2 linked regions of the Gemmata palustris genome follow. Each later gene encodes a partner of the first gene's protein in a complex. Links are inferred from orthologs where the notes say so. Each region holds a gene or a part of one and is shown on either strand. Other genes may lie near its edges.

The links.
Region 2: the proteins of carB (region 1) and carA are in contact, whole or in part, in a solved structure (PDB 1KEE), measured with the Escherichia coli proteins. The link is inferred for Gemmata palustris from one-to-one orthologs.

What each region holds. Positions count from the first base shown.
Region 1 is NZ_JAGKQQ010000001.1:2,379,904-2,395,430, reverse strand. What follows is about bases 4,206-8,032. They hold carB (carbamoyl-phosphate synthase large subunit), read right to left. Parts: upstream 7,724-8,032; coding sequence 4,406-7,723; downstream 4,206-4,405. Other genes in these bases: J8F10_RS09690 (hypothetical protein), read left to right, coding at 4,206-4,383. In the rest of the region: J8F10_RS09710 (type IV pilus twitching motility protein PilT), read left to right, coding at 164-1,243; J8F10_RS09705 (hypothetical protein), read right to left, coding at 1,405-2,967; J8F10_RS09700 (hypothetical protein), read right to left, coding at 3,084-3,284; J8F10_RS09695 (5-formyltetrahydrofolate cyclo-ligase), read right to left, coding at 3,289-3,912; more of J8F10_RS09690, read left to right, coding at 4,033-4,205; phosphate ABC transporter substrate-binding protein PstS, read left to right, coding at 8,683-9,750; phosphate ABC transporter permease subunit PstC, read left to right, coding at 9,921-11,765; J8F10_RS09670 (heavy metal translocating P-type ATPase), read right to left, coding at 11,767-13,998; J8F10_RS09665 (hypothetical protein), read right to left, coding at 14,173-14,529; J8F10_RS09660 (DUF1559 domain-containing protein), read right to left, coding at 14,612-15,527. UniProt on the Escherichia coli protein: Large subunit of the glutamine-dependent carbamoyl phosphate synthetase (CPSase).
Region 2 is NZ_JAGKQQ010000001.1:6,539,928-6,554,427, forward strand. The notes cover bases 3,967-6,766. They hold carA (glutamine-hydrolyzing carbamoyl-phosphate synthase small subunit), read right to left. Parts: upstream 6,020-6,766; coding sequence 4,913-6,019; downstream 3,967-4,912. Other genes in these bases: J8F10_RS27270 (acyltransferase family protein), read left to right, coding at 3,967-4,752; J8F10_RS27280 (Gfo/Idh/MocA family protein), read left to right, coding at 6,194-6,766. Outside these bases: J8F10_RS27260 (TIGR02996 domain-containing protein), read right to left, coding at 1-1,514; J8F10_RS27265 (TIGR02996 domain-containing protein), read right to left, coding at 1,621-3,267; more of J8F10_RS27270, read left to right, coding at 3,436-3,966; more of J8F10_RS27280, read left to right, coding at 6,767-7,729; J8F10_RS27285 (IS630 family transposase), read right to left, coding at 7,745-8,281; J8F10_RS27290 (helix-turn-helix domain-containing protein), read right to left, coding at 8,289-8,816; J8F10_RS27295 (hypothetical protein), read right to left, coding at 9,007-9,447; rsgA (ribosome small subunit-dependent GTPase A), read right to left, coding at 9,653-10,888; J8F10_RS27305 (DUF6807 domain-containing protein), read left to right, coding at 10,999-12,021; J8F10_RS27310 (L-lactate permease), read right to left, coding at 12,325-14,196. UniProt on the Escherichia coli protein: Small subunit of the glutamine-dependent carbamoyl phosphate synthetase (CPSase).

The sequences.
Region 1 (15,527 bases):
TGGTCGTTCACCCACGCTGCACCAAGTGCGGCGGACTCACCGAGGCGCGTCGCGTTGATAACCTACGAAATTTCCTCAAATGACATCAAAATGAGACTTCGCAGCGCCGCACTGATGAACGCCTAAGAAGGAAATGGACTGAGCCGTTTGTGGAGGAGTTCCCATGTCGGACGCCATTGCTGAGAAGCTGCACCAGTGGCTCGAATGGACCGTGCAGGCGGGCGCCTCCGACTTACACGTGGTCGCCGGGCACGCACCCGTCATGCGGTTACACGGCGATCTTACCGAACTGCCGGAAGCGCCGATTGCTTCGGACGAGATCGAAACACTTCTGCTTTCGGCGTGCCCGGAAGACGCTCTCAAGCGATTGCAGGTGAACAAGAACGCGGACTTCTCCTTCGAGTGCCCGGTCGCGGGGCAGATGACGCGGTTTCGTGCGACACTCTTTCTTGCAGGGGGCGACACGTGCGGGTGCTTTCGGGTCATTCCCGACACGATTCCTGATCTCGCGTGGGCGGGGTTCCCTTCCGATCTCGCGGCCAAACTCGTTGCTCTTCGCGACGGGCTGGTGATCGTCACCGGGGCGACCGGCTCCGGCAAATCGACCACGCTCGCGATGGTCGTGAACCGGCTGAACAAAACCGGCGGGTACCGCATCATCACGGTGGAAGAACCGGTCGAGTACCAGTTCCCGCGCGAACCGAACTCGGTGGTCACGCAGCGCGAAGTGGGGGCCGACGTGCTCTCGTTCGCGGACGGGCTGAAGTACGGTCTTCGACAAGACCCGGACGTGATTCTGGTCGGCGAGATCCGCGACCGCGAAACCGCGCAAATGGCCCTGAGCGCTGCTGAGACGGGGCACCTCGTGTTCAGCACGCTCCACACGCGCGACGCGAAGGGCGCGATCACGCGGTTCCCGGACCTGTTCCCGTCGGACGCACAGCCGGCGGTGCGGTCGCAGCTCGCGATGAGTCTGCGCGCGATCGTGAGTCAGCGGTTGCTTCCGAGCATCAACAAGACGGAGAAGCGGCACCTGGCGCTCGAAGTGATGTGGAACACGCACCCGATTGCGAGCGCGATCCGCACGGGCAAGATCGAGAGCATCGACAACTACATCCTCACCGGGCGCGAGGAGGGGATGTACACGTGCGACGAGTCGGTGCGGTTGCTGTTGCGTGCCGGGAAGATCACGCGGACCGTCGCGGAGCAGAACGTCCGCGACGTGAAGTTCTTGAATCATTAGGCGAACCCCGCTGTTGCGGGGCTTCAAATCGTTCCTTTGTCTGATCCGCGTAATCTACGTGATCCGCGGCTCTTCCTTGTCTCACCGGGCAGTCTCCGACCCCGCTCCCTCGCGGTCGCGGCTCGTCAGCCCGTGGCGGTGGGCGGGATTTGCTTAATCCACTACGCTTTCAACCGTTCGCACGCTTCCTTGTGTGCGGGGGCTGCGTAGCCGTAGGCGCTGGCGGTCACGCGGGCCAGTGCGATCAGTTGGCGCCACTTGAACGCGGCCCTGGCCCGCGCGAACTCGTCGCTCGCGGTCGCGTAGTATTTTTCCGCGTGCAGCGCGCCGTCCTCGCTGATCGCGTAGGTGCGGAACAGGTTGAACACGTCCTTTGCGCTGTTGGACGTCTCGCTGAGACGCGCGGTGAGGGCCGCGGCGCGGGCCTGATCCTTGTCGCGGATCGCGCCGTCGAGTTCCTTCAGGAGCGAGTCCGCCGGCAATCCCTTAACCTTGTCGGAGTGTTCCGTCCGTGGGTACGCATCCCACTTCAGGAACTCGGCCCGGTTCGCGCGGTCGCGACCGATCTGGTACCCGGCGAGAATCAGGCTCGTGACCTGCGTGCGGCGGTCGCCGATGCTCGCCAGGTTCCGCCAGGCGTGAATCGTGTCGCAGGCGTGGACGCCGATCGAGTCGCCGTGGATGCTCCCCTCCGGCTTGCCCGGGGACACCCACGCCTTCGGGCGCCCCTCGTCGCGGAGCACGAGCTGGTTCGCAGCCAGGGAGAGCGCTTCACCGATCGCGTCCGCACTGAAGCCTTCGGACAGAGCGGATGCGACCGCGTCGGCGGCCTGGGCCGCGTCGGACTTAAAGACCGTGTCCGCGAACTGAACCACCCAGGCGTCGTCGGCCGCCTTCGTGCCCGGCTTCGATCCGACGAGTTTGTACTGGTCCAGGAGCTTCGGGAGCTGCTCGCGGATCGGGCCGTTGTACTTGATCTGGCTCGCGTTTTTTTCAATGTTCACGCAGTAGTGAACCGATTGCCGGAGCATCGTGCTCGCGCGCTCGGTGCCGACGAACCGCGTCAAGTCCCACGCCCGCGACACCAGCACCACGCGGTGAACTTCGGTCGCGTCGTCCACTTCGACCATAAGTTCGTTGAGCGCGTCTTCCGGCTTCCCATTCGCGCAGATGGCTGCAAAGGTAGCCTCGGCTGCGGCCAAGTCGCCCTTGCGGGTCACCTCGCGGAGCTGCTCACCGCCGCGGGTCGTTGCCAGTTTCCCGGGTGCTACGGTCTTCAGCGTTTCCTTCGTCGGGCCGAAATCCTTCAGGCGCGAGGCGTTTCGGTGCAACACCTTCAGTACCGCGAGCGGCTTGAGTTCGGCCTTCGTCTCTTCCTGCGACATTTGGAACGCCGGGGCGAGGGCCATCAGCGTGTGGAACCCGATGTAGTCCTCGCCGCCGAACGCGCGGGCGTTCGTGAGGGCCGCTGCCGCGACGAGTTGCTTGAGTTCGGTGCCGCCTTTCAGCTTGGTGATGACGGCCGACACGAGCTTGTCGGGCGGCGTTTCCTGGAGGAAGTTCACGAGCGGGTCGAGGTCACCGAACGTGAGGCGGGCGGGTTGTTCGTCGGCGGCGAAGGCGGTAGCGAATCCCAGATCGTGGGCGAACGCGGTGCCGACACTGGCGGCGATCATGCCCCGACCGATGTCCGCGAACAGTTCGCGGCGCGTGCGATTCAGCATGTGAGGCTCCCGGGGAGGGTGGGCGCGGCTGCGAGGGCCGCGTCCGGGAGAACAAAGAATGGGAACAGTGTTTGAGGATACCGCGCGGGTGCGCGTGCTGAAAGGAGAAAACTACCTTAACGCGGACCCGGGCGCGGCTCGGGGGTGGGCGGTTCCGAACCCGTAATCTTCTGTTGATCCTGGAGCACTTCGTTGCGCGTGGAGGGTACGAGGCACCCCTGGAACCACAGGATCGTGGCCCAACCGATCAGCCAGATGGCAATGAGCCGGAGCGCGACCGATTGCCAGAATTGAGTCGCGGACCGGTCCTCCCGCATCGGTTCACTTCCCCGTTCGACCCTTGCCGCTGATGGTGCGCGATTCGGTCAGCACCTGGTCCATGAAGACGTCGTGCGCGGCGACCGGGATCTCCTCAAAGATCTGGCAGTCGAAACTGAGCGCGACGAGCGGCGCGTCCGGCCGGGCGTGCGACAGCAGACGGTCGTAGTACCCCTTGCCCTGGCCCATGCGCCCGCCGCGCAAGTCAAATGCGGTGCCCGGCACCATCACGAGGTCGAGTTCTTCGGGTTGAACTTTCTTCGCGGGGAGGTCGCGCAGTTCCGCCTTCGGCTCCAGGATCTTGTACGCGCCCTCGACCAGCTCGCTCATGTCTTCGAGCCAGAACAGTTCGAGCTCGTTCGTCTCGACGATGCACCACGGGACGATGACGCGCTTGCCGTGGGTGAGCGCCTCCGGGAGTGTGTGCCGCGTGCGCACCTCGCTGCCGGCGTCGACGTACCACATCACCGTTTTCGCGGCGGCGTAGGCCGGCAGCGCCGTGAACTTGTGGCAAATCTCCAGGCTGATCGCGTCCTTGTTCTTCTGGGCCACGCGGTTCTTGCGCGCCAGTTCGCGGATGAACGATTTCATCGTCTGCGCGTCGGTCGGTTGGGTGTCGTCGATCATGCACGGCGCTCCGTTCGGGGTACTTGCAATCTACCACCGTACCGGGCTACCGACATCGGGAGTGGACACCCGTGCGGGTATAATTCAACACACCCAACACACCACCGAATGAGGTGAACTGTGGTCAAAGAAAATAAACCGCGCGGGTCGTTCGCCATCGTTACCGTCGTGCTGCCCGGCCCCGATAAGAAGCGCACGCCCGCCCCGTACATGTTCCGCGTGACGTACCGCAACCCGGACCCGCACGAGGCCGGGTGCGTGATGACCTGGAACGTGACCGGCGGGCGCGAAGAGTACCAAATTGCCGCCGAGCGCGCGGGCGACGGTCATCTAAACTGGCACTGCACCTGCCCGGACGCGGTTTACAACGGCGAGAACCGCCGCGCGTACTGCTGCAAGCACATTCACGGCTTGCAAGCGCTGATGGAAACGATCGGGAGCCCGGTGCGGCGCGAGCGGGCCGCTGCGTAACGCGGCCCGCTCGCGCTGAGGGTCACTTCTTCGGGAACCGGTCCTGGAGTGCCGTAACGGTCAGTCGTTGTTGCTTGAGCGCCCGGCACGCTTCGACGGCGGCTTGTGCGGCGGAAATTGTGGTGATCGCGGTCACGCGACTGGCCACCGCTTCGGCCCGGATCTTCGACTCGTCGGTGGAACTGCCCCGCCCGGTCGGTGTGTTGATGACCAACTGCACCTTCCCGTTCTTCATGTGGTCGAGCAGGTTCGGCCGGCCCTCCGCGATCTTCGGAACGTCCTCCACCGGAACGCCGCGTTCGCGCAAGAACTGCGCTGTCCCGCGCGTCGCGATCACCTTGAAGCCCATCTCGGCGAACCCGCGTGCGATCGGGAGTACCGCGTCCTTGTCGCGGTTCGCGACGGAGATGAACACCGTTCCGCCTTCGGGCAACCGCGAACTGGCCGCGAGCTGCGCCTTCGCGAACGCCATCGGCATCGAGTCATCGATCCCCATGACTTCGCCGGTGGACTTCATCTCCGGCCCGAGGATGATGTCCACGCCCGGGAACTTGTTGAACGGGAACACGCTCTCCTTGATCGAGTAGTGCGTCGGGATGACCTCGTCCTTCACGCCCAGTTCGTCGAGCGTCTTGCCCACCATTACAAGGGCCGCGAGTCGAGCGAGCGGCACCCCGGTCGCCTTCGACACAAAGGGAATGGTGCGGCTGGCGCGGGGGTTCGCTTCGAGAATATAAACCTTAGGCGTGTCCGTGACCGTGCCGCCCGCGCGAATCCCGGCGACCGCGAACTGGATGTTCATCAGCCCCTTCACGTTGAGCGCTGCGGCCAGCTTCCGCGATTGGACCTTGATCTCCGTGATGACGTCCGCGGGCAAACTGTACGGCGGGATCACGCACGCGGAGTCGCCGGAGTGGATGCCGGCCTCCTCGATGTGCTGCATCACGCCGCCGATCACCGTGCGGGTGCCGTCGCTCAGACAGTCCACATCGACTTCGGTCGCGTTCTCCAGGAACTGGTCGATCAGCACTGGGCGGTCGCGCGACAAATCGGGCTCGACGCGGCGAATGTACGCGGTGAGTTCGTCCTCGTTGTACACGATCTTCATGTCGCGCCCGCCGAGCACGAAGCTCGGGCGCACGAGAATCGGGAACCCGATCCGGCGCGCGACGCGGAGGGCCTGGGATTCGTCCACCGCGGTGCCGTTCGCGGGCTGGAGCAGCCCGATTTCGGTGACGAGCTTGGCGAACCGCTCGCGGTTCTCGGCCACATCAATGCTGTCCACGCTCGTGCCGATGATGGGCACGCCCGCGTCTTGAAGGGACGTGGCGAGGTTCAGCGGCGTTTGCCCGCCGAACTGCACGATCACGCCCTCGGGCTTCATCTTGTCGTTGATGTTGAGCACGTCCTCGGGCGTGAGCGGCTCGAAGAACAGGTGGTCGGACGTGTCGTAGTCGGTGCTCACGGTCTCGGGGTTCGAGTTCACCATGATGACTTCGTAGCCGTTGTCGCGCAGCGCGAACGCGGCCTGCACGCAGCAGTAGTCGAACTCGATGCCCTGGCCGATGCGGTTCGGCCCGCCGCCGAGGATCATGATCCGCGACTTCCCGCTGGACGGGCGGACCTCGTCTTCGCCGGGGGAAAAGTACACGGGCTGGCCCGGCCGCTGGACCCGCGCACCAGGCTCGTAGGTCGAGTAGTAGTACGGCGTGTACGCCTCGAACTCGGCGGCGCAGGTGTCCACGCTCTTGAACACCGCTTCAATTCCGAAGCTCTTGCGGAGCTTCCGAACTTCGGCTTCCGCGACGTTCCAGACGTGCGCCAGTTGCCGGTCGATGAACCCGCTCTGCTTGGCCTTCAGCATCAGCTCGGGCGTCACGTTATCAAGAGACCCGGCCGCGCGCAACTCGTTCTCGATGGCGACCAGTTCTTCGACCCCGCGCAGGAACCACGGGTCGATCTTCGTCCGCTGGTGGATCTCGTCGAGCGACATCCCGGCGAGGAAGGCGTACCGCAGGTACCAGATCCGGTCCGCGTTCGGGCTGGAGAGCTTGAAGGTGATCTCCTCGCGCGCGGGCGGGTTCGCGGTGCCCCAACGGTCGCGCTTGTCGCACCCGATGCCGAACCGGTTCACTTCCAGCCCGCGGAGCGCCTTTTGGAGCGACTCCTTGAACGTGCGCCCGATTGCCATCGTCTCGCCGACGCTCTTCATCTGCGTGGTGAGCGTGGGGTTCGCTTCCGGGAACTTCTCGAACGCGAACCGGGGAACCTTCGTTACCACGTAGTCGATGGTCGGCTCGAAGCAGGCCGGCGTTTCGCGCGTGATGTCGTTGCGGAGCTCGTCGAGCGTGTACCCGACCGCGAGTTTGGCCGCGATCTTCGCGATCGGGAACCCGGTGGCTTTGGACGCGAGGGCGCTGCTGCGGGACACGCGCGGGTTCATTTCGATCGCGATCATGCGCCCGTCGGCCGGGTTGATCGCGAACTGGATGTTGCTCCCGCCGGTCTCGACGCCGATCTCGCGGATGATGTCCTTCGCCTTGTCGCGCATCCGCTGGTACTCCTTGTCGGAGAGCGTTTGCGAGGGCGCGACCGTGATGCTGTCGCCGGTATGGACCCCCATCGGGTCCAAATTCTCGATCGAGCAGATGATGACGACGTTGTCGGCCCGGTCGCGCATCACCTCCAGCTCGTACTCTTTCCAGCCGATCACGGACTCTTCAACGAGAACTTCCGTGGTGGGCGACAGTTGCAGCCCGTGGGTGATGAGGTCGCGGTACTCGTCGCGGTTGTACGCGATCCCGCCGCCGCTCCCGCCCATCGTGAAGCTCGGGCGCAGGACGCACGGCAGCCCCACTTCCTCAACCGCGCGCATCGCCTCTTCGAGCGAGTGAACGACGACCGATTTCGGCACCGCGACGCCGATCTTCAGCATCGCGTCCTTGAACCGCTGCCGGTCCTCGGCCTTGTCGATCACGTCCGCGTTCGCGCCGATCATCTCGACGCCGTACTTCTCCAGCACGCCCTTCTTGAACAGGTCCATCGCGGTGTTGAGCGCGGTCTGCCCGCCGAGCGTGGGGAGGAGCGCGTCGGGGCGCTCCGCGGCGATAATCTTCTCAACAACTTCCCAGGTGATCGGCTCGATGTACGTGCGGTCGGCCGTCTCCGGGTCGGTCATGATGGTCGCCGGGTTGGAATTCACCAGGACGACCGAATAGCCCTCTTCGCGAAGTGCTTTGCAGGCCTGCGTTCCCGAGTAATCGAACTCGCACGCCTGGCCAATGATGATGGGGCCGGAGCCGATGAGCAGGATCTTCTTGATGTCGGTACGTTTCGGCATGGTTCTCGATCAACAGGTGAGCCCGCGGCATGGAGCGGATGCAGGGTGCAAGGGATTCTTCGGCGCAAACTCCGCTTAGCTTATGGAGATGAGTCCCGCGGCCAAGAGCACAACGCGCGTCGCGAATGCTTCCGCCCGGGGGCGGGTGATTCAATCGCGCCATCCGGCCCCAAACTGTTTGTATTCGCGTGTCCACTAATGTATAATATGGGGAAGTGTCCGTTTAGGAGTCCCGGCATCGCCTGGTCGTGGCGAGTTCGCCTTGCGGCGCGGGTGTTTCCGGGTGATTGGACGGATGACGATGCTCGACGCGGTTCAGCCGTTTAAATTGTTAGCCAACTCGAACCGTTTTTTAGTCGTGAGGTTAGTCGCAAATTGTCCGGGGCTTTGCAATTTGCAGTGATTGTTAGCCGATGTTAGCCTTCGCAACGGGCTGCTTCAGCAGCGAAATAATCGGAACATATTGAAAGTGCAGTAGTTGTGGCGATCGTGGAGCACTCCAAAAACAACCCGGGGCCAAAAGGTTAGCAATTGTTAGCCCGGGCGGGGCATGAGACCAGGGGCAGGGCCGTTGAGTGTGCGGAAGTGGACGGGGGTGGGAACACCACCCGCTCGTTGACACTCGCGGTTCGCCTGAGTCTCTTGGCGAACCGCGAGTGTCAACGAGCGGGTGGAGTTGCACAACCACGAGAACTCAACGGCCCTGGCACCACCGTCCCACTCATGTGCTCCCCGACGACATCGAGGTGACTTCTTGTTCCGCGAAAGTGGCTCAGAAAGACCGCGGATTCGCGCCCGGGGTTACCTTCGTGCGCGAGACAACATGTTGCGAGGGCGAGTGTTCGAGCGTCACCCGTGGGCTACACGAAACCTTCACGAATCGCGGGCTGTCCGCGGGTGCCGACAGCGATAAGTTGTGCGCACTCGTTGGCCCGATCCGTCCCCACGGAGACTACCTGATGCCCCGGTTCCTTGCCTTCGCCGCGTTGGTGTTCGCACTGCCTTTTTTCGCCGGGTGCGGGGGGTGCGGTGGTGGTCGGTCGGCGCAGCGGATCAGTGGCGGCGGCGCGACGTTCGTTAACCCGCTCATGCAGAAGTGGTCGGGCGAGTACAAAACGGCCAAGAACGTCGAGATCGACTACGTCTCGAAGGGGTCCGGCTACGGCGTCGAGCAGATGACCGCGAAGACCAAGGACTTCGGGTGCTCGGACGCGCCGATGACGAAAGAGCAACTCGCCGCCGCAAAGGAGAAGGGCGGCGACGTGGTCCACATCCCGCTGACGATGGGCGCGGTCGCGGTGGTCTACAACGTGCCGGAAATCAGCGGTAAGGAACTGAAACTGACCGGCGACGTGTTGGCCGACATTTACCTCCGCGACCCGAGCGTGCGGAAGTGGAACGCCAAGCGGATCGCCGACCTGAACCCCGGCGTGGCGCTCCCGGACAAGGACATCGTGGTGGTCGCTCGTGCTGAAAAGAGCGGTACCTCGAACATCTTCTCCGAGTACCTGTCGAAGGTGAGCGGCGGCAAACTGAAGGCGAGCACCAAACCGGACTGGGTTCAGGGCGTCGTGGGTCAAGAGGGCAACGACGGTGTGGCCGGGTTCGTGAAGGGTAACGCGGGCACCATCGGGTACGTCGAGTTGCTGTTCGCCCGCAAGAACGAACTGGCGGCCGCGAAGCTGAAAAACAAGGCGGGCGAGTGGGTTTCCGCGGACGCCGACGGGGTGACCGCGGCCGCGGCGGAGGCGATCAAGGCGAAACCGGAGAAGGAGCCGTACTCGCTGCACGACCTCACGTATTCGTTGACCGACGCAGCGGGCGCGAAGTCCTACCCGATCTCGGGGATCAGCTACGCGATCCTGTTCGCCAAACTGCCAAAGGAAACCGGCCCGACGATCGTCGAGTTCCTGAAGTGGGCGACGACGGACGGGCAGAAGTTCTCGAAGGAAATGGATTACGCCCCGCTCCCCGAAGAGTTGGGCAAGAAGATCCAGGAGAAGCTCGGGCAAGTGACGTTCGAGTGACGGAATAGCCCCGTAGGGGCGTCAGAGTGTAGCCAGGGGTTGCGCTGCGCTACACTCTGACGCCCCTACGGGGCTAACCAAAACATGCCGGTTCCGCACGCCAGGGGTTGCGCTGCGCTTCACCCCTGGCTACCATCGGACGCCCCTTACGGGGCTACAACAATACACACATGACCGCACACCAATCGCACCCACCGTCCCGCGGCGACTTCGTGTTCCGCTGGTTGTGCCAGTCGGCCGGCATGTTCGTGCTCTCGATTGCTGCGGCGCTGATCGCCGTGCTTGTGTATAAGGCGTGGCCGGTGCTGTCCGAGCCGGGCAAGTACCGGTTGCTCACGAGTACCAAGTGGTTCCCCGACGGCAACGAGTACGGCGCGCTGGTGTTCGTGTACGGCACCGTCGCCACGTCGCTGATTGCGATGCTGATCGCGGTGCCGCTCGGGGTCGGCGCTGCGGCTTACTTGTCGGAACTCGCCCCGCCGCGATTACGGAAGGTGTGCGCGTTCCTGCTCGAACTCCTCGCGGCAATTCCGAGCGTCGTGTATGGCTTCTGGGGGCGCGAGTTCTTGGCGAAGCAGGGCCTCGCGCCGTTCTTTGATACGCTAGGATTGCCGAATATCGCGTCCGGCCAGGGCATTCTCGCAGCGGGGCTGGTGCTGTCGGTGATGATCCTGCCGTACATCACGGCCGTCAGTTTCGACGTGATGCAGGCGGTCCCGCGGTCGCAGCGCGAAGGCGCTCTCGCCCTGGGGTCCACCCGCTGGCAGACGATCTGGCGCGTCGTGCTCCCCTACTCCCGTCCCGGAGTCATCGCCGCGTGCTTCCTCGCGCTCGGGCGCGCGATCGGCGAAACGATGGCCGTCACGATGGTGATCGCCAACTCGCACTACCTCGATTTCCGGCTGAACGGCACCGGCGACACCATTCCCAGCGTGATCGCCAAAGAGCTGTTCGAGGCGCCGCCCGGGGTGAAGCAGGGGGCGCTCGTCGCGCTCGGGCTGCTCCTACTCGGCATCACGCTGGTGATGAATTTCACGGCCCGAATCGTGGTGCGGTGGATGTCGAAGCCCGCCGCGCGCCGCGCCCGGCCGATCGAACTGGCCGAGGGTCAAACCGGACAACCGGCGCGGACCGCGGAGGAGATCACGGCCAGTCGATCGAAGGCCCAGCGCTCGGACCGCGTGATGTGCTGGGCGCTGGCGCTGTGTCAGTTCCTCACCGTGGTGCCGCTGTTCCTCATCCTCGGGTACATCACCGTTCGCGGGGCCGGTGGGGTGAATTTGGACTTCTTCACCAAGCTTCCCAACGACAGTGGCGGGCGCGGGCTCGCACACGCGCTGTACGGGAGCTGCATTCTGGTGGGGCTGGCGACCGCGTTCGCGGTACCGGTCGGTGTGTTGACCGCGGTGTTTCTCGCCGAGTACCGGAACAATCGGATGGTCGCGCCGCTCCGGTTCGTGGCGGAGACGCTCGGCGCGGTGCCGTCGATCGTCATCGGAATTTTCGGGTACGCGCTGCTCGTGTACCCGGTGTGGATGACCACGTCACGCGGGCAGTTCTCCGGTTGGGCCGGTGCGTTCGCGCTGGGGGTGATGATGCTCCCGGTCGTGATCCGAGCCACAGAAGAATCGCTGCGACTGGTGCCGAACAGTTTGCGCGAAGCGAGCTACGCGCTCGGGGCGAGCCGGTGGCAGACGGTGGTGAAGGTACTCCTGCCCGCAGCGCTTCCGGCGATTATTACGGGGGTGTTTCTGGCGGTCGGGCGGATCGCGGGTGAGACGGCACCGCTCATTTTGACGGCCGGTGGATCACAGTACATGCCCCGAACCCCGTCGGACGAGACGCCGTTCCTTCCGTTCTACATCTACGATTTCGCGAAGTACGCGCCGGGGTCACCGGAGATCCAACTCGCGTGGACCGCGGCGTTCGTGCTGGTGACGGTAGTGATGTTCCTCAACGTGGGCGTTCGGCTCCTCTCGGGCAAGCGGGTCGTTGCCGCGGCCCGCGCCGATTGAGTCACTTGCCGACGGGATAAAAGGCGAGGCGGGCGGAGTTCGCCAGAACCGCGAGCGCCCCGAAACTCATCGCCGCGGTGCCCCAAACGGAATTGATGAGCCCCCCGCCGAACGGTACCAGCGCGCCGGCAGCGATCGGAATCGCAACGACGTTGAAGGCGAACGCGAGGATCAGGTTCCGGCGAATCGTCCGCACGGTCGCCCGGCTCAGTTCCCGCGCGACCCCGAGCGCCTGAAGGTCCGAGTGAACCAGGGTGATCCCCGCGGTACTGATCGCGGTCCGGGTTCCGCTCGCGAGCGCGACTCCCACGTCGGCCGCGACGAGGGCCGGTGCGTCGTTAATGCCATCACCACACATGGCGACGATGCGCCCCTCGCCCTTGAGCTTCTGCACGATGGCGAACTTTTCGACCGGGAGGGCGTCCGCGACCACGTCGGTGATGCCGACGGCCTGGGCGACCCCGTGTGCGGTCTCAGCGTGATCCCCGGTGGCCAGGAGCAGTTTCAGCCCCGCGGCCCGGAGGCCCTCGACCGCGCCCCGCGCGCCGAGGCGCAGCGGGTCGTTGAACACGATCAACCCCGTGCAGCGCGGACCCGCGCCCACGAACACAACGACGTGCCCGCGCTGCCGGTGTGCCCGGGCCTCGCTCGGCATGAGTTCGCTGTGCGCGCCGGACTCCTGAATGAACCCGAGGCGCCCGACCGACACCCGGTTGCCATCAACGAGCCCGCGCACCCCTTTACCGAGTACGCCTTCCACGCTTTCGGCCGGGGTGATCTCGAGCTTCCGGTTGACGGCCTCCCACACGATCGCGAGACCCAGCGGGTGCTCGGTCCCGCGCTCGACGGCCGCGGCCAGGGCGAGGACGTGATTCCCGGACGTCCCGATGTTCGGGATGATTTCGATCAGGCGCGGGCGCCCCTCGGTGAGCGTGCCCGTCTTGTCAAACACGACGGTATCGACGGCCGCGAGGCGCTCAAGGGCCGCGGCGTCCCGGAACAAGATCCCGGCCCCGGCCGCGCGGCGCATCCCGAGCACCACCGCAACGGACCCGGCGAGGCCCGCCGCACAGGGGCACGCCACCACGAGAACGCCGACCGCGCAGACGACCGCGTAGGTCAGGGCCGAGCCCGCGGGACCGAACGCGGCCCAACCGACGAACGCGGCGAGTGCGGCCACCAGTACCGCGGGAACGTACCACGCCACGAGGCGGTCCGTGGTTCGCTGGAACTCGGCGCGCCGCTGCTGTGCTTGGCTGACCAGCCCCACAACTTGGTCGAGGATCGTATCGGACCCGGTGCGCGTGGCTTCGACCGTAATCGCGCGCAGCCCGTTCTCGCTTCCCGCGAGGACGGAGCCGCCCGGCCCCCGCTCCGCGCGCGTCGATTCGCCCGTGAGCATTGATTCGTCGATCGTGGTGGTGCCCTCGCGGATGATACCGTCTACGGGAACGCGCTCGCACGGGCGCACCCGGACGAGTTCGCCGGGGCGCACGAGTTGGACGTCGCGGTCTTCTTCGGTTCCGTCGACGAGCAGGACGCGGGCCGTTCTCGGGGCGAGTGGAGCGAGTTGTTGGAGCGCGGTCGCGGCGCGGTCGCGCGCTCGCAGTTCAATCGCGCGGGCGGCGAGAGCGAGGAGCACGATCATCCCCGTGCTCTCGAAGAAGGGGTCGATCGTGCCGCGCTGAGTGGGGGCGACCGCCCGGACCCCGCCCTCCAGTTCGGGACGGAGCTCCGTGGCAGGTGCCCGGGGCTGGAGTGGTTGCGCCCCGGACCATGCGTACACAACGGCCACCGAACTGTAGACGAACGCGGCGCCGATACTCAGACCGAGGAGCGTATCGAGGGTGAACCGGCGGGTGCGGATCGAGCGCCAGGCGCGCCGGAAGATCGGGCCGGCGCAGACGAGCACGAGCGGGGTACAGAGCCCCGCCTGGACGAGCAAAAAGACTTTTTCTCCGAGCGCTTCGGTCACCGGCCTACTGGGACTGATCGCGTCGAAAACCCCGAGCCCGATAAGGGGGATTCCGAGCGCGAACCCCAACCACAGCAGGCGCGTGACGGTTCGCCGTTCCGGGGTGGAGAAGGTTGTGTCGGCGGACAGGGCACCGCGCTCGAGCGCGGCGCCGCAACTCGGGCAGTTCCCCGGTTGCTCGCCCGTAACGTTGTGGCACGAGCGGCAGACCCAGGGCGCTGGGGTGTGAACCCCGGTGGGCGGTGCTTCATTGTTCATCGGCGATCACGCGGGCGTCGGGAGGTGCGAGCGGCCGACGAGCCCCGGCAGTGTGGGGCGACCGCTCATGTCCCGATCGTACCCGGGCGAACGAGTTGTAAACAAGAAATCACAGCGAAAAAGATGCCCGGTCGTTCGACGGAAGGCCTACGATCGGATCACCGGCCCGAGCGGTTACTTCAGATCAATGTCCGCGTCGTTCTTCCCGGCACTGGGGATATCGAGCGTCATATCGGAAGATTGGGCGGACTTGTACTTGGCTGGGACGGACGAAGAACCGGTGACCGAGATCTTATATTTCCCGGGAAAAACGGAAGTCGTGTACTCCCCAGAGGGTTGAATTTGCCCGGTCTGCTCGTCGGCTTTGTTCCCCTCTGCCGGGGTGTAAACCACCGTGCCCCGTGTGACAGGCTGGCCAGAGACCATCACCTTCCCTTTGACAATCGCGCGCTCACCGAGCGGGCTTTTCACCTCTCCACCACACCCGGTGGAAAGGAACGCGACCGCCACGGCAAGAACGAGATAGCGCATTGTTGGAACTCCACGTGGGTCGGGAAAAACAGTCGGCCACCGACCGAGGGCCGGTGGCCGGGGTGCAAACGCTCGATACTGCTTAGTCCAGGTTAACTTGGTCGCCGAAGTCGGCCGTCATAACGGCCCGCAGGGTCTGGGCCGAGATCGAGTCGCGGAGGAACTGGACGTGCCCGTCGCCGAACACGGCCTGGACGCCGCCACTGTGGAAGCTGAACGGTTCGTCGTTCGGGCCGCAGTTGTTCACCGACCACGGGCACGAGGTCGGGCCACCCTTCGGGGTCGCGTTGTTGTTCAGTCGAGCCACTTTGTTCGTGCCGTCGTTGTGCGGGCCGGAGACGCCGTTCGCGCTGTCCGGTTCGCCCCACCGGTAGTTGTTCCGCAGGTTTGTGGGGGACTTGTTCACGCAGTCCGAGCAGTTGTCCGCGTAGTTGGCCTTCATGAACGGCGAGAGCGACTCGTGGTTTTTGCCAACGTCTTCGATGATCGCGACCGTGTTGCTCGTCCCGTCCGTCACCGCCGTGATCCGGCGCGGGCTCATCTTCGTGTACGACGAGATGTGGTTCCCCGCGGTTGGAGCGCTCGCGGGATCGGCCCCGTAATGGAGCGTCAACAGCCCGGGACTGCGGTACGTTCCGCAGGAACTGTTGAGGGTGCAACGGGTGCCGGTGGTCGGGTCGATGTCGACGTAAGCGACGGGCATGTAGTCCGTTTGCCCATAACCATCAGGGTCATCCTGTGAAGCGCCGTTCGACGGGCACAGGAACGTCTTGATTTTGACCTTGAATGCGGCGTTGTGCCCGCTCCAGTTGTACCGATTGTTCAGGTTGATTGCTTTGTAAACGTTGTCCTGCTCGATGTACGGGAGCACCTGCGTGAGCGTCGAATGGACGTCCATCCAGGTTCCGGGCGGACTGGCCGTGCTGTTCCCCTCACCGCTGGTCGGGAAGTACCCGTTGGCCGATTCGTAGGTGTGCAGCCCGAGGCCGATTTGCTTC
Region 2 (14,500 bases), 4.2 Mb from region 1 along the record:
TCCTTCGGTCCGGTCTTCAGCGCGTTGTCGTTGAGTTCCAGTTGGATCAGGTTGCACAGCGCGGGCGCTGCGACGAGCTTGGCCACGGCAGTATCGGAGAGCTTACAGCCCTTCAGCGCGAGCCGGCGCAGCCCGGAGAACTTGGGGTCCGCGAGCTTCTTTGCAGCGGTCGCACCGACCGGGCGCCCCGACAGGTCGAGGTGGCGCAGGTCCGGCATGTTGAGCTTCGTGAGGAACCGGTTGAAGTGCGTCGGCGCCAGCCCGCGGTTGTCGAACGGCCGCCCGTCGAGGCGCAGTGAACGCAGCCCGTGCAGTGCGGGGTTGCTCGCGAGGGCCGAAAGGCACGTCGGGCCGAGCGCGTTGCCGGAGAGGTCGAGGTGTTGCAGGTTGCCGAACCGCTTGCACGCGGCGAGGGCCTTCGCGTCGGCCGGTTCGAGGGCGTTGAGCGCGAGGTTCAAGGCGCGCAGCGAGCCGGCCCACGGCGCCGATCCGAGGGCCGCGCCGCTACCCGGACCGAGGCCGCAGGTGCGCACGTCCAGAGCGTGCAGGTCGAACCCGGCCGCGCCCGCGAGCAGCGGGAACCGGTCGCCGCTCATGTCCCCTTCCCCGCACCGCAGGCGCGCGAGGGCCGGGAACGTCCGCGTGCGCGCGAACAGTTCCCAACCGGTCGCGGTGAGCGCCCCGTTGCGCGACACGTCGAGCGTGTGCAGGCGCGGGAACGCGGGTGACCGAACGAGCGCCTCGAACGTTGCGCCGGGCAGCCCGTCATCGAGCGTGAGTTCGCGTAACCGGCGAAACCAGTCCGCGTCCGCGAGGGCGCGCAACCCGGCCGGGGTCATTTCGTGGCACGCGGGCGAGAACCATTCCAGGTTGCCCCAGTGCGCGCCCGCCAGCGCCTCGGCTCCGGCGTCGCCGAATTCGACGGCGAGGGCCAGCCCGCGCAGGTTCCGCAAGTGGCGACAGTTCGCGACGAGCCGGGCCACCTCGTTCGCTTCGTCGCCGCCGTAGCCGGACACGAGCGTGAACTGTGTTAGTCCGCTCAACACCGGTTGCTTGAGCAGCGCGGCCAGTTGCGCGAGCGAGATGAAGCGCACGACGAGCCAGCGCGTCGGGAGCGCCTCGAACGCGCGTGCCAGGGCCGATGACAGCCCGCGCATGGCCTTGGCCCCGTAGCGCTCGTACCCGTCGAATTCCAGGAACCGCGGGAACCCGCGGTGCGACTGCCACCACCACAACTTCCCGCCGTCCACCGATAGGCCGCCGGGAAACGTGGGGCGCGGGCCGGGCGCGTGCGCGCTCAACCACAGGCGCAGCTCTTCGTCGCGGTCGACGAGCGCCGGGTATTCTGGGTCGTCCGGTTCCGCCGCCGCGAGCCGGCACTGCGTCCGCACGAACTCGCCCTCCTCCGTGCGCCCGTTTTCCTGCAGCCAGTCGGCGAACACGAGGCGCGCGGTGTCGTCGTCCGGGTGGCGAACGATCGCGCGGAACAGGGCATCGGCATCGGGATCGGTCATGCGGCGCGGTACTTGGTGTTCCGTAATTTGGCGATTCGTATTTCGTATTGGGTCGGGCGCATAAAGCGCGCGGGCGCGCGTTCTTTCGGGCACGAAATCCGCGGCGCTAAACGCTCACCCCGGGGCGCGCCCGGAGTCGGGCGAGCCAGCCCTTGGGCAGTCGGTTGCGGTTGAGGTCGCAGTGGCCGAGGCGCGGGAACGTTTTGGGGTTCGCGAGCTTGATCGCCCCGCGGCCCGCGTTGTTGTTGCTCAGGTCGAGGACCGTCAGGTTACCGAGCGCGGTTGAGCCGACGAGTACCTTCGCCCCCTTCTCGCGCAGGGCACAGTCCGCCAGCTCGAGTCGGGTCAGGTTCGCGAACGGGCCGCCGGCCGCGATCACATTCGCGCCGCGGACGCCGACCGGGAGGTCGCTCAGGTTCAGGTGGCGCAGGTCCGGCGCCTGCAGCGCGGTGAGGAAGTTTATCAGTGCGGCGGAATCGATGGGCGCCTTCGTACTGTTGCACCCGCGAACACTCAGTTTGCGCAGCCCGCGCAGGTGCGGGCTGCGCGCGAGGGCGGCCAACCCGCCGGGGCCGATCGGGTTATCGGACAGGTCGAGGTGCCGGAGCCCCGCGAGCTTCGCGGACCCGGCCAGGGCCTGTACGCCCCCGGACGTGATCTGGCAGTCGGAGAGATCCAGCACGCGGAGCGAACCGGCGAAGGTCGCGTTCGCCAACGCTTCCGCGCCGGCCTTGCGGACCTCGACGTTGTGCAACTTGAGGTGGCGCAGTGCCCACGATCCGCGGCACAGCATGGCGATCAAGTCGGGCGTCAGTTGCGCGTGCGAGAACTCCAAATACCCGAGGCGCGGGAACGAACCGGACGTGATGAACTTGCGGGCCGCGGTCGTCGTGGGTGTGGTGGAACCCTGGAACGTGAGCGCGCCGAGGTTCGGCATCGCGGGCAGTTCGCCGACGGCCTTGAGCGCGTCCCGGTGGTCCATTTCGAGCCGGAGCGCGCGGAGGGCGCGGAACCAGCGGGCCGCGCCGAGCGCCTTTGCCCCCGCGGGCGTGAACTGGTCGAGCGCCAGTTCTTCGAGGGCGTCCAGGGGCGCTTTGGCCAGGCGCTTCAGGTCGGGGTCGGTGATCGAGAACTCGAGATCCAGTCGGCGCAGCCCGGTCAGGTGCTTCGATTTGGCGATCGCGCGGACCGCGGTCGTCTCGTCGCCGTCGTCAACGTAGTTCAGCGCCAGCCCGCGCAGCCCGGCCGCGACCGGGTCGCTCACGAGGCCCGCGATCTCCGCGCCGTACACGTCCTCGAGCCGCAGCGCGCGCACGGTAGTGGTGGCGAACGCGACGGGCAGCGCGGCGACCATGCGCTCGACGTTCTCCTCCGGCTCTTCATCGTAATCGGTGTACGCGACCTCTTCCGGGAACCCGCGCCGGCACGAGCCGTCGTCCCCGGAGGTGAAATTGCCGAACCATTCCAGGTCGGTGGGGAGTTCGGGCGCACCGGCCGCGCCTGTGTGAGATTCGAGCCAGTGCGCGAGCTCCCCCTCGCGCTCCAGGAGCGCCGGGTACTCCGGGTCGTCGTAGGGGCGCTGCGCGAGCCGGCACTGCACGCGGATGTAATCGGCCCGGGCCGACGGGCCGCTCGCGGGCGACGGTCCCGCGTCCGGCCGGTGCTCGTCGAGCCAGTCCGCGTAGGCGAGGCGCGGGGTGTCTTCGTCCGCGTGCGCGATGATCGCGGCGAGTAGGGCGGCTTCGTCGTTCATGGTGGAAAAAATCATAGCCGAAGTGCGCCCGCCGCGTACACCTTCGGCGGATTTTCGCACCTTTGAATCGGGGTTGCACCGGACCCACTCCGTGCGTACCATTCTGCGTTGCCCGCGCCTATTGCTCACCTCCGGTAGAAAGGAATTCGCCCGGAAACGGCACGGATAATGGCCGCACAAATCCCACCTTCGACCCGCAACGCCGCTCTCGATAACCTGCGCGTGGTCGCGATGTTCCTCGGGTTAGTCACGCACGGCGTGCTGCCCTATACCGCCTCCGGGCTGGTCGGGTTCCCGGTGCGCGATCAGACGCGCCACCTCGCCGCCGACGTGTGCTACTTCGCGGTCCACGACTTTCGCATGCAACTGTTCTTTGTGCTCGCCGGGTTCGGCGCGAGCGCACTTGCTGCGCGGCGCGGGTCGCGCGAACTGGTCCGCAACCGGCTCGCGCGGGTCGCGCTCCCGCTCGCACTCGCGGTACTGGTTCTGTGCCCGGCGCTGCACCTCGTTTTCGCGCACCACGCGGGCGCTCGCGGCGCCAAATGGGACGCGGCCGATGTCGGCGGGTGGATCGGGCCAAACTTTCACCTGTGGTTCCTCTACTACCTCCTGATGTGTTGCGTGCCGCTCCTCGTGCTCTCCGCACTGAGCGCGCGCATTCCGGTTCGGAGCGTGCGCGCCTTCGACGCACTCACGCAGCGGGTGCTCCACTCGCGGTGGAAAATTCCCTGCGCCGCAGCGCTCACCGTGCCGCTCTTGTGGGACATGACCACGTGGTGGATCGATACGCCGAAGGGGTGGGCGCCCGAAGTTGCAGTGCTCGCGTACTACCTCGGGTTCTTCCTCGTGGGCGCGACGTTGTACCGACAGCGGGACGCGCTCGCGGGGGTCGGCCGCCGGTGGGCGCTGCGCCTCGCGGTCGCGAACCTCGTGGTGCTCCCCGCGATGCTGAAACTGACCGTGTCCGGGAACTGGGTGGAAGACGCGGTACGGGGCGCTCCGCCCGCGTGGTTGGCCGTGTGGAAGGCGGCCGCAATCTTCCTGGGCGGGTTGTACACCTGGCTGATGATCGGCGGGTTGATTGGCTTGTTTCAGAAGCACTTCTCCAGCGCCGGCCCGCGGTGGAAGTACCTCTCGGGGGCCTCGTACTGGTGCTACCTCGCGGGCTTCCCGGTGCAGGCAGCGTTTCAGGTGCTGTTCGCCCCGACCACGATACCAATGATTACAGAGTTCCTGCTCGTGAACGTGCTCACGTTTGCGGTGCTCCTCACGAGTTACGAGCTGTGCGTGCGGCACACGTGGATCGGCCTCGTGCTGAACGGGAAGCGCCCGGAGCGGAACGCCGAAGTGCGCGGGGAACCGGTCGTCATTGCGACCCGCGTGCGCGTACCGGAGGTGCCCATGTGCAGGGAAACGATAAGCCGCCCCACGCCACAGCGTATGGACCGGCGCTACGTGTTGTCCGTTACGGCTGACGGCGTGTGAAACGTTGGGTTGTTGGAGCTGCGTTTGTGCTGAGTTGGATGTGATTTGGCCGGCTATCATGTATCAACCATGAAGCCGGTCACATAATTCTTTGACTTCGTCCCGCACTAACGGTCCTGTCAAGTTATCTCGCGCCACACTGTGGGGCGATTAATGACTTTCACCCCATCATCTTGCGGAAGTCCTCGAACAGGTAGCTGGAGTCGTGCGGGCCGGCGGCGGCTTCCGGGTGGTATTGCACGCTGAACACCGGAAGTGACGTGTGCTTCAGTCCTTCCAGCGTGTTGTCGTTCAGGTTGATGTGCGTCGGGACCACGTTCGATGGGAGCGTGCTCGGATCGACCGAGAAGCCGTGGTTCTGCGTGGTGATCTCGATCTGCTTCGTGAGTTCGTTCCGCACCGGTTGGTTCGCTCCGCGGTGCCCGAACTTCAGTTTGAAGGTCTTCGCGCCGAACGCCAAACCGAGCAACTGGTGCCCCAAGCAGATGCCGAAGATCGGTTTCTTGCCGATCAGGTTCTTCACGGTGTCGATCGCGTACCCCACCGCGGCCGGGTCGCCGGGGCCGTTCGACAGGAAGATTCCGTCCGGGTTGTGGGAGAGCACTTCGTCCGCGGTCGCGGTGCCGGGAACAACGGTGACTTCGCAACCGACCTGCGTGAGACAGCGCAAGATGTTCCACTTCATGCCGTAGTCGATCGCGACGACGCGCTTGGTCGCCGGCCGGGACGGGATCACGTGATCGGCAAATTCCCCGAACCCGTTCTGCCACTTAAACGCTTGCTTCGGAACAACTTCGGAAACGAGGTCGCGCCCCTCCATGCCGGGGAACTCGCGGGCCTTTTTCACGAGTGAGGCGTCGTCGAGGTCGGCCGTCGAGAGGATGCCGTTCATCGACCCGCGCACGCGGAGCCGGCGCACGAGGGCGCGCGTATCAATACCCTCGATACCAACGACGTTGCTCGCTTTGAGGAAGCCGTCGAGGGAGTTGTTCGAGCGGAAGTTGCTCGGTACCCGGGTGAGTTCACGCACGATGAACCCGGCGACCTGCACGCGGGTGGATTCTTGGTCGTCCGGGGTGGTGCCGTAGTTGCCGATGAGCGGGTACGTCATCGTCACGATTTGCCCGGTGTACGACGGGTCCGTGAGCACCTCTTGGTAGCCGGTCATGGACGTGTTAAACACGACTTCGCCGGTCGTTTCGCCGGTCGCACCGAACCCGCGGCCGGTAAACACGGTGCCGTCCGCCAGAGCTAATTTCGCTTGCATGTGGTGAGTTTCGTCCTCGTCGTTACGGTGTGTAATCCCGGCGCAAACTCGATGTATCTTACGAATGCTGTGGCCGATCGAATATGATGTCGGGAACGATTCGCGCCGTCGGGACGTCCAAAAAGTGAAGACTGGCCCCAAACTTCCTCTCGCTTGGGGCGGGAAGCCGGACTTATGCCAACACCTCCGCCACTCGATCGCCGCAAGTTTTTTGGCTCGGCCGCGGCGCTGTCGCTGTCGGCGGCCGCCTACGGCAACGTCGTGGGCAGCAACGAGCGCGTGCGGATCGCGTTCTTGGGGTGCGGTGGCCGGGCGCAAGCCCATATCGACCTTGTGAATAAGTTCGCGGCCGAGGGCAAGCCGGTTACGCCGGTCGCGGTGTGTGACGTGTGGGACGGGCTCGAAGACGAGTACGATGTTCACTTCGGCGGGAAGGTCACGCGGCGCCGGTACGCGCAGGGGCTTTACCCCTCGGCGCGAAAGTGCCGGCTTGACCGCGCCGACAAGACGCACGTCACGAAGGATTACCGCGTCGTACTCGACCGGGCGGACGTGGACGCGGTGTGCATCACCACGCCGGACCACTGGCACGGGCGCATGACGATCGATGCACTCGCGGCCGGCAAAGACGTGTTCATCGAGAAGCCGATGACGCGCACGGCGGAAGAGGCCGTGGCGGTGGTGGACGCCTGGAAGCACACCGGCCGGGTGGTAACAGTGGGCGTGCAGGCGATGGCCGACGCGGTCTGGATGCGGGCCTTCGACGCGATCCGCACTGGCACCATCGGGCACGTCGCTCACGCACAGACGGGCTTCTTCCGCAACGACGTTCGTGGCCAGTGGCGGTTCTACCGGCTCGCGAAGCAGATGACGCCCAAGACCGTCGACTGGGATCTGTTCCTCGGCCACCAGTTCGAGTGTGCGGGAAGCCGCGTCGGTCCCACCCCGCGCGAGCAGCCGTTCGACCGCGCCGCGTTCGCGCAATGGCGGTGCCTGTGGCCGTTTAGCGGCGGGCCGTTCACCGACATGCTCACGCACCACGTCACACGCATGAGCGCCGCGATGGGGGTGCGGTTCCCGGCCCGCGTGACCGCCGGCGGCGGACTGTACCTCGAATACGACGGGCGTGATGTTCCCGATGTGGGCACTGTGGTCGCGGATTACGAAGAAGGCTGCCAGCTCGTCGTCACTGCAACGACCCTGAGTGGCTACCCGATCGAAGAAGTCATTCGTGGGCGGTTAGGTGCGATCAAGTTCGTGAAGGGCGGGTTCCAGGTGTTCCGCGACGATCCGACGCGCGGCGCGAGTTTCCCGGCGCGGATGGAGCAAGCGCCCGAAGCGGCCTCGTTCGAGAGCGTGGAACCGCCGCGAAACGATACCGAAGCGTTGTGGGAGAACTTCCTCGACTGCGTTCGAGCCAAGCGCCAGAGTACGTTCAGCCCGCCGGACCTGGGGGCAGTGGCCGTTACGACTGCGGCAATGGCCGTGCAGAGCTACCGCACGGGTCGGGCGCTCTTCTGGGATCGCGAGAAGCGAGCGATTACGACCGCGGATTCGACGTGGGCCGAACGGTGGGAGAAACGCAGCAAACAGGGCGGACGCCCAAATCAGGTCTTCGGGTGGAGCGGCGGTGACGGCGGCACCGTGCAACCGCCGCCGCACCAATCGCTCGCCGGCCCCTGGACGAACGGTAAAGACCCGGCCGTGTGAGAACGGTCTTATGCTTTACGCATTCAGGAGTGACACATTGCCCCAGGTCTGGAAGTTGTGCGTCAACAGAGTGGCCAGCTTCTGGCGGTGTTTGGTCGTCAGATCAGCCAGGCACCCGTCGATGGCGTCCTGAAACTTTTTGAAATCCTGATGGTGGCGGCTGTTCAGAACTTCCATCTTGACGAACTTCCACAGTCGCTCGATCAGGTTCAGGTTGGGCGAGTAACTCGGCAGGAACAGCAACTCGATACCCAACTCCTTGGCCGCGCCCTGCACCAACGCGCACCGCTGGTACCGGGCGTTGTCCATCACCAACGTGACCGGTATCGGCATCCCTCGGTTCGCGATCGTGCGGAGCAACGCACACACCGAGGTCGCCGTGATGTAGGTCGTGTTGATCTCCGTCACCAGTTCGTGCGTGACCGCGTTGAGCGCGCCCAGCACGTTGTACCGCTGCCGGCCACTCGCCGCCCGCACATACAGCCGCACGAAGCACCACACCCACCCCAGGAACGACGCCAACACGAAGTGCGACGCGTCTACGAAATACACGGTCCGGTTACCGCCCCGAGCCTGCGCCAGCTTCGGTTCCAGTTCCGCCTTTTAAAAAGTCCGCCTGCGTTCGGGCGTGTTCCACGACGGTCTTCTTCGGTGGGACCGGGATTGGGGCCACCTTCAGGCACTTCATCCCCAGGTCGTCCTTCAGGAACTTACGGACCCGTGATGGCTTCCGTCGGACGCCGGTCCGCTCCTCGATCCGCCGCGCCGCGTCGTGAGCCGTGTGCGGCGGACGCGCGCGGAACTCCTCTTCGATCGTGGCCCGGTGCGGCGTCAGGGCGCTGGGCTGGCCTTTCCAACCGAACGACCGGACGCCGTCCAGACCTTTGACCGCGAAGATCCGCAGCACCCGCTGGACCGTGGACCGCGACACATTGGCCAGCTCGGCGATGCACCCGTGGGTCTGGTTCTTGCTCTTGAGCCAAAGGATCTCCATGCGCTCCTGAACGCGCGGGTCCGGGTGCCCATACCGATCACGCGCGATCGCTTCGACCACGGCCTCGGGAAACGAATATGTGGGGCGCATCATCGGCCTCCCGAATACGGATTACGGCGACAGGCCTATCCTCTGCTGACGAGCGCTGACCCGCAAGGACGACTTGTGTCACTTCAGGGGACGCCGAGAATAGTTCTGGTTGGGCAGTAGCAGAAACTTCAACGGGGTGGTGAAGCCAATGTGCTTCACTACCCCGTTGAAGTTTCGTCCGATCAGTTTGTTATCAGTTCCGAGCGCCGAGCGAGGTCATGATCGGCTGCGATTGCGTGGCAGGCAGGTTCAGTTTGCTCACGGCGGTGTCCGCGCTACCGAGCATGTCACGCAGGGTCTTGCGGAACGACTCGAACTGCGCTTGCAGCGCGTCGCGCTCCCCCGTGCGGGTCTTCACTTCGGTCTTCAGTGCGTCGCGCTCGGTTGCTGCGGCGGCTTGAGTTTGCTCCAGTTCTTTCTTGGTCTTCGCGGCCAGTTCCTCACTCGCGGCGAGCTTTTGGCGGAGCTGGTCGCGGGCCGTAATCGCGCCGCGATAGTCGTCTTCGAGCTTCTGGACCTTAGCGGTTGCGGCGGCGCCATTTTCGGTCGGGGTCGCGCCCGGTCCCTTCGCACAGCCGTAGACGCCGAGGATCGTTACGAGCAGGAAACCGAGAACTTTGTGCGAACGCGCCATGAGTGAGTTCTCCTGAAGCCGGACTCTGCCCGAGGCAGGTGCCCGGAATAATTGGGAAAGCTTAACTGACTTGTGTCAGCGACTCATTTTGTTTCGGCACCCACTGACTACCCTCTTCACGCAAACTCACCCCGTTTCCAGACCGGTAAAGTCACCCCAGGGTGCGGAGTTGACGAAGGCGCGGGTTGTGCGAATTGCTCCAAAATTACTCCTCCGTGGTGCCGTTGAAGAGCCCTAAATAGCTGTGGTAACGGCGGCTTGTGATGAACCGGCGGGCGACCGCGTCCTTGACGGCGCAGCTCGTTTCGTGCGTGTGGGTGCAGTCCGGGAAGCCGCACAGCGGCACGAACGGCCGGAATTCGGGGAAGTAGCCCTCCATTTCCTCCGGGCGCGCTTGCCAGAGGGAGAGCTGCCTTACGCCAGGGGTGTCCACCACCCAACCGCCGAAATCCAGCCTGATGAGCTGCGAATAGGTGGTCGTGTGGCGGCCCTTTTGGTTCACCTCGCTCACGGATTTCACTGCGAGGGCGAGTTCTGGCTGAATCGCGTTGAGGAGCGACGACTTACCCACACCGGACTGCCCCGAAAACACGGTCGAGCGCCCGCGGAGCTGTTCACGGAGCCGGTCCACGCCGGCGCCCGTGCGGGCGCTGCACAGGAACACCGGCACCCCGAGTTGCGCGTACAGCCCGATCAAAGATTGGAGCTCGATCGCGTCCGCGAGGTCGGACTTGTTCAGGCACAGGACGGGTTTCAAATCGCCCTGTTGTGCTGCGGCGAGGTAGCGGTCGATGAGGTGCGGTTTCAGGTTAGGTTCGACCAGCGACATAACAATAACGAGCTGATCGATGTTCGCGACCAGCACGTGCTCTCGGCGCCGACTCGCACGGGTCAGAACGCCGTGACGCGGTTCGACGCGCTCGATGACGCCCTCTTGAGCGATGGTCGGTGTTCGAGATTCGGTTTTCGGGGCCGGAACTTCGGCCGGCTCAGTCGCGGGTTCCGCCGGAATCTGTTCTTCTCCGGCCCCGGTCGCCTGATCCCGGCTCCCCGTTCCCGTCAGGCGAATCCACACCACGTCCCCGGTCGTGACCACGCTGCGCTCGTCGGTCGCGAGGCTCTTGAGCAGCCGGCGCACCGCACAGCGAAAGACGCGGCCGTCGTCCGTTTCCACGACCGACGCGAGCCCGTGAACGCGCAGCACGCGCCCGCGGAGGCACTCGTCCGCGTTCACCGACGGCATGGTCGAGCCGTCGGCGGCCTCGTCCTGCACGACGGTTCGGTAGCGGGACAGGTTCCCCTTCGCGCGCACGCGCTCGCTGGACCGCGCGTCATCCGCGCGCCCGTCGCCCTCCTGGTAGTCGCGGGTGATGTCGTTCTCGCGCGGCGGCTTCTCGCGGTTCTTCCGCAACTCGACGCGGACTTTCTTCTTCTTGCTCATGTGGTGATTCTACCCGTTCGGGCCTCGCTCTGCGGCGCGATCCTTGACACGCGCCTCCCGCCTGCGGACACTACACCCCGCGTTCTCTCCCGCCGTTCGGAGCCAATCTCATGCGCTGCCTGCTGCTGCTCGGTGCTTTTTCTGCGGTGCCCGCGTTCGCCCGGGGCGACGACGTGTCCGTCGCCGTTGGCAAGGACGCGATCGAGTTCAAGGTGGGGTCGACCGTGGTCGCGAAGTACGCCACCGCGGATTCGGTCGCCAAGCCCTACCTGTACCCGGTACTCGCGCCGAACGGGGTCGGCGTCACACGCCCCTGGCCCGTTGAAAAGGACACGCCGGGTGAGGCGACCAAAGACCACGTTCACCAGAAGTCCGTGTGGTTCTGTCACGGCGACGTGATCCCCGAAGGCATCGAATTGAAGATTAAAACGACCGAGAAGGGGGGTAAAGGCGTGGATTTCTGGAGCGAGGCGAAGGACAACAGCGGCCCGCGGCACGGGAAGATCGCGTGCGTGAAAGTGGGCGCGCCGAAACAGCACGCGAAGAACCACGCGAGCGTCGAAACGCACAACGAATGGCGCACCCCGGACGGCGTGAAGATCATGGACGAGGTCCGCGTGATTCACTTGGTCGACGGTAAGGAGGGGCGCACGTTCGCGTTCGAGATCACGCTGAAAGCGAGTGTGTGCCCGATCACGTTCGGCGACACCAAGGAGGGTTCGTTCGGCATCCGGGTTCACGACGGGCTGCGGCCGAGCGAGAAAACCGGTGCGACCGTGACCACCGCCGAGGGCACAACGGTGAACCCGCCGGCCAAGGACAACCTGCCGATTTGGGGGCACCCCACCGAGTGGATCGACTACTCGGGCACGCTCGATGGTAAGGAAGTCGGCATCGCGGTGTTCGATCACCCGGCTAACCCGAAGTCGAACTGGCACGTTCGCGCTTACGGCCTCAACGCCGCGAACCCGTTTGCCCGAAAGGGGAGTGGCTTCCCGTCCCAGAAGGACAACACGGAACTGCTGAAGATCGCGAAGGGTGGCGAAATGAAGCTGAAGTACGCCGTGTACGCGCACATCGGCGACGCCAAGACGGGCAAGGTCGCGGAAGCGTACTCCGAGTTCAAGAAGTGAGCCGTGGTGAGCGCGAACTTCAGCAAGCATGGCCACAAAGGGCACAAAAGAAGGCAGAGATCAGAAGACAGAAGCGTGTTGTTTTTGTAGCCCCGGATGGGGGCGACCGAGTGTAGCCAGGGGTGGAGCAACGCGCAACCCCTGGTAGACAACACGCACAACCCCTGACAGCCGGCACGCAAATGACCGATCACCGTGGTTCGTGGGAGCCCGCCAGGGGTTGCGCTTCGCCTTCGGCTACGCTGCACCCCTGGCTACCATCGGTCGCCCCATCCGGGGCTACAAAGGCGTTTCGGATTCACATCACTTCGGGACCATCAGCGTGAATGGGGGTACGAACGCTTGCAGCGCGGTGAGGAGCCCAACGATGCCCGCAAGTAGGATGCTGTGCCCGATGACGGCTTTGAAGATGTCGGCTTCCTTGCCCACTTGATTCGTGCCCGCGGTCGCGACGCAGATGCTCTGCGCGTCGATCATTTTGCCCATCACCCCACCAGTGCTATTCGCAGTGCAAATCAGCGTTTGCGCCTGATCGAGCGTGAGGTGTCTCATCGCGTCGGCGTGGTGCGCGTTCCACACCTCGGTCGCGGTGATCTTCTGGAGCCCGCCGAATAGGGCGTTGCTTCCCGCGTCGGTGCCGGTCAGGAACACGCCGAGCCAGCCCAGCATCGCGGCGAAGAAAGGGTACAACACGCCGGTCGCGGCGAACGCCACGCCGAGGGTCGCGTCCATGCCCGCGTACTTGGTGACGTAACTCAATCCGAGCATGAACGCGATCGTCGGAATCGGTATTCGCATTTGGTACGCAGTTTTCCGCGCGAACGCTTTCATCTGCGCCCACGTCATATTCAGCAGCACCATCGAGAGTAAGGCCGCGAGCAACACCGGCGTGCCCGGGGCGGTCAGCCAGTTGAACCGGAAGACGGCCGATTCGAGCTTTTTCTCGTCGGGGGTACCCGGCGGGATCAGCCTCTCGGCGCGCACGACCTGCTTGTGCAGCCCGGGAATTTCGATGTCGTAGTACGTCTTCAGGCCGGACAGATCGAGCGCGTGGGATTTCTTCGTTACGGGGTCCGTTTCCAGGTATTTAACGTACCCGCTACCGACCAAACAGAGCGCCATCAAGATCCACGGCATCCACGCGAGCGCGACCGAGCCGACCGTGAGCGGCGGCTCCGCGTTCGCGGAATTCAGAGCGGGGAGTGCGGAGCGGAGGAGCTGTTCGACCTCTTCCCGCGCGTGCTCGGATTGCGGATCGTGTGGTTTGTCGGCGCTCCGCGCTCCGAACCCCGAACTCTGCGCTTCTTCCGGGAATCGCCACTCTTCGCGCGGCTTCCACACGAATTTGAGGAACAGTGCGAGTGTGACGAGTGAGAACAGCCCGCCGCCGATGTCGGTGAGCTGCCAGATCGGTGGGAGCCCGTAGGCGTGTGCGGTCGCGAAGAAGAACTGGAACAGCGCGAACGACCCGCCGCCCACGGCCAGCGCCGGCCAAATAGCCAGCGTCTGGCGCCACGAACACATGCACTTGACCATGTAGAACGGGATCAAACATGATAGAAACGGGAGTTGATGCCCGCACATGATACTAATTTTATCGGCGGACACTCCGCTTGATGTTTCGAGTGTGATAATCGGCACACCCAGCCCGCCATAACAAACCGGCGACGTGTTCGCGATCAAGCATATCACCGCGGCGCGGAACGGCGGAACACCCAAACCTACCAACATCGCGCCACAAATCGCGACCGGCGAACCGGCCCCGGCCGCGCCCTCCATGAACGCTCCGAACGCGAACCCGATTAGCACCGCCTGCACGCGGGCGTCTCGGCTGAGGCTGCCGATCGAGCGCCGGATGACCGTAAACTGGCCCGTTTCCACCGTCACGTTGTAGAGCAGCATCGCCGCGAACACGGTCCAGCCGATCGGCATCAGCCCGAACGCGGCCCCGTACCCGAACGACGCACCGGCCATGTCCAGCGGCATCCCGTACACGAGCCACGCGAGGACGATCGCCAGGACCGCGCCCGCGGCGCCGGCCCAGCTCGCGAGCCAGCGCCGCCCGACGAGGAGGTAAAAGAGCACCAGTACCGGCAGCGCGGCGACGACGGTCGAGAGGAGTGCGTACTCCCCGACCGGCAAAGGGTTTAAATCTTGGACGTAAGCAAACAGCATGGGAGAGACCTTGGGCAGCGTGAAAACCAGCCCGCGATGCTACCGTCGTTTGTGCAACGTGCCAAGTTTCAAGTTGCGGCGAGCCGGATTAGGTGCTGCGAGCCGGGGGCGGGAATTTGTCCCGTACCGCGGGTCCGAGGCGCAGGGGACGGGCGCGTTCGGACCGGTTCCGATTGTATCAATTGGGGGAACCGGTTGCGGGCCAAGTGGCATCAAATGCGGCTCCAATTCCATATGACCGTGTGAGATTCGCTGATAGGTAGAACTGGTACAACTGTTCGCTTCTCGTTAGACGTTAGATTGC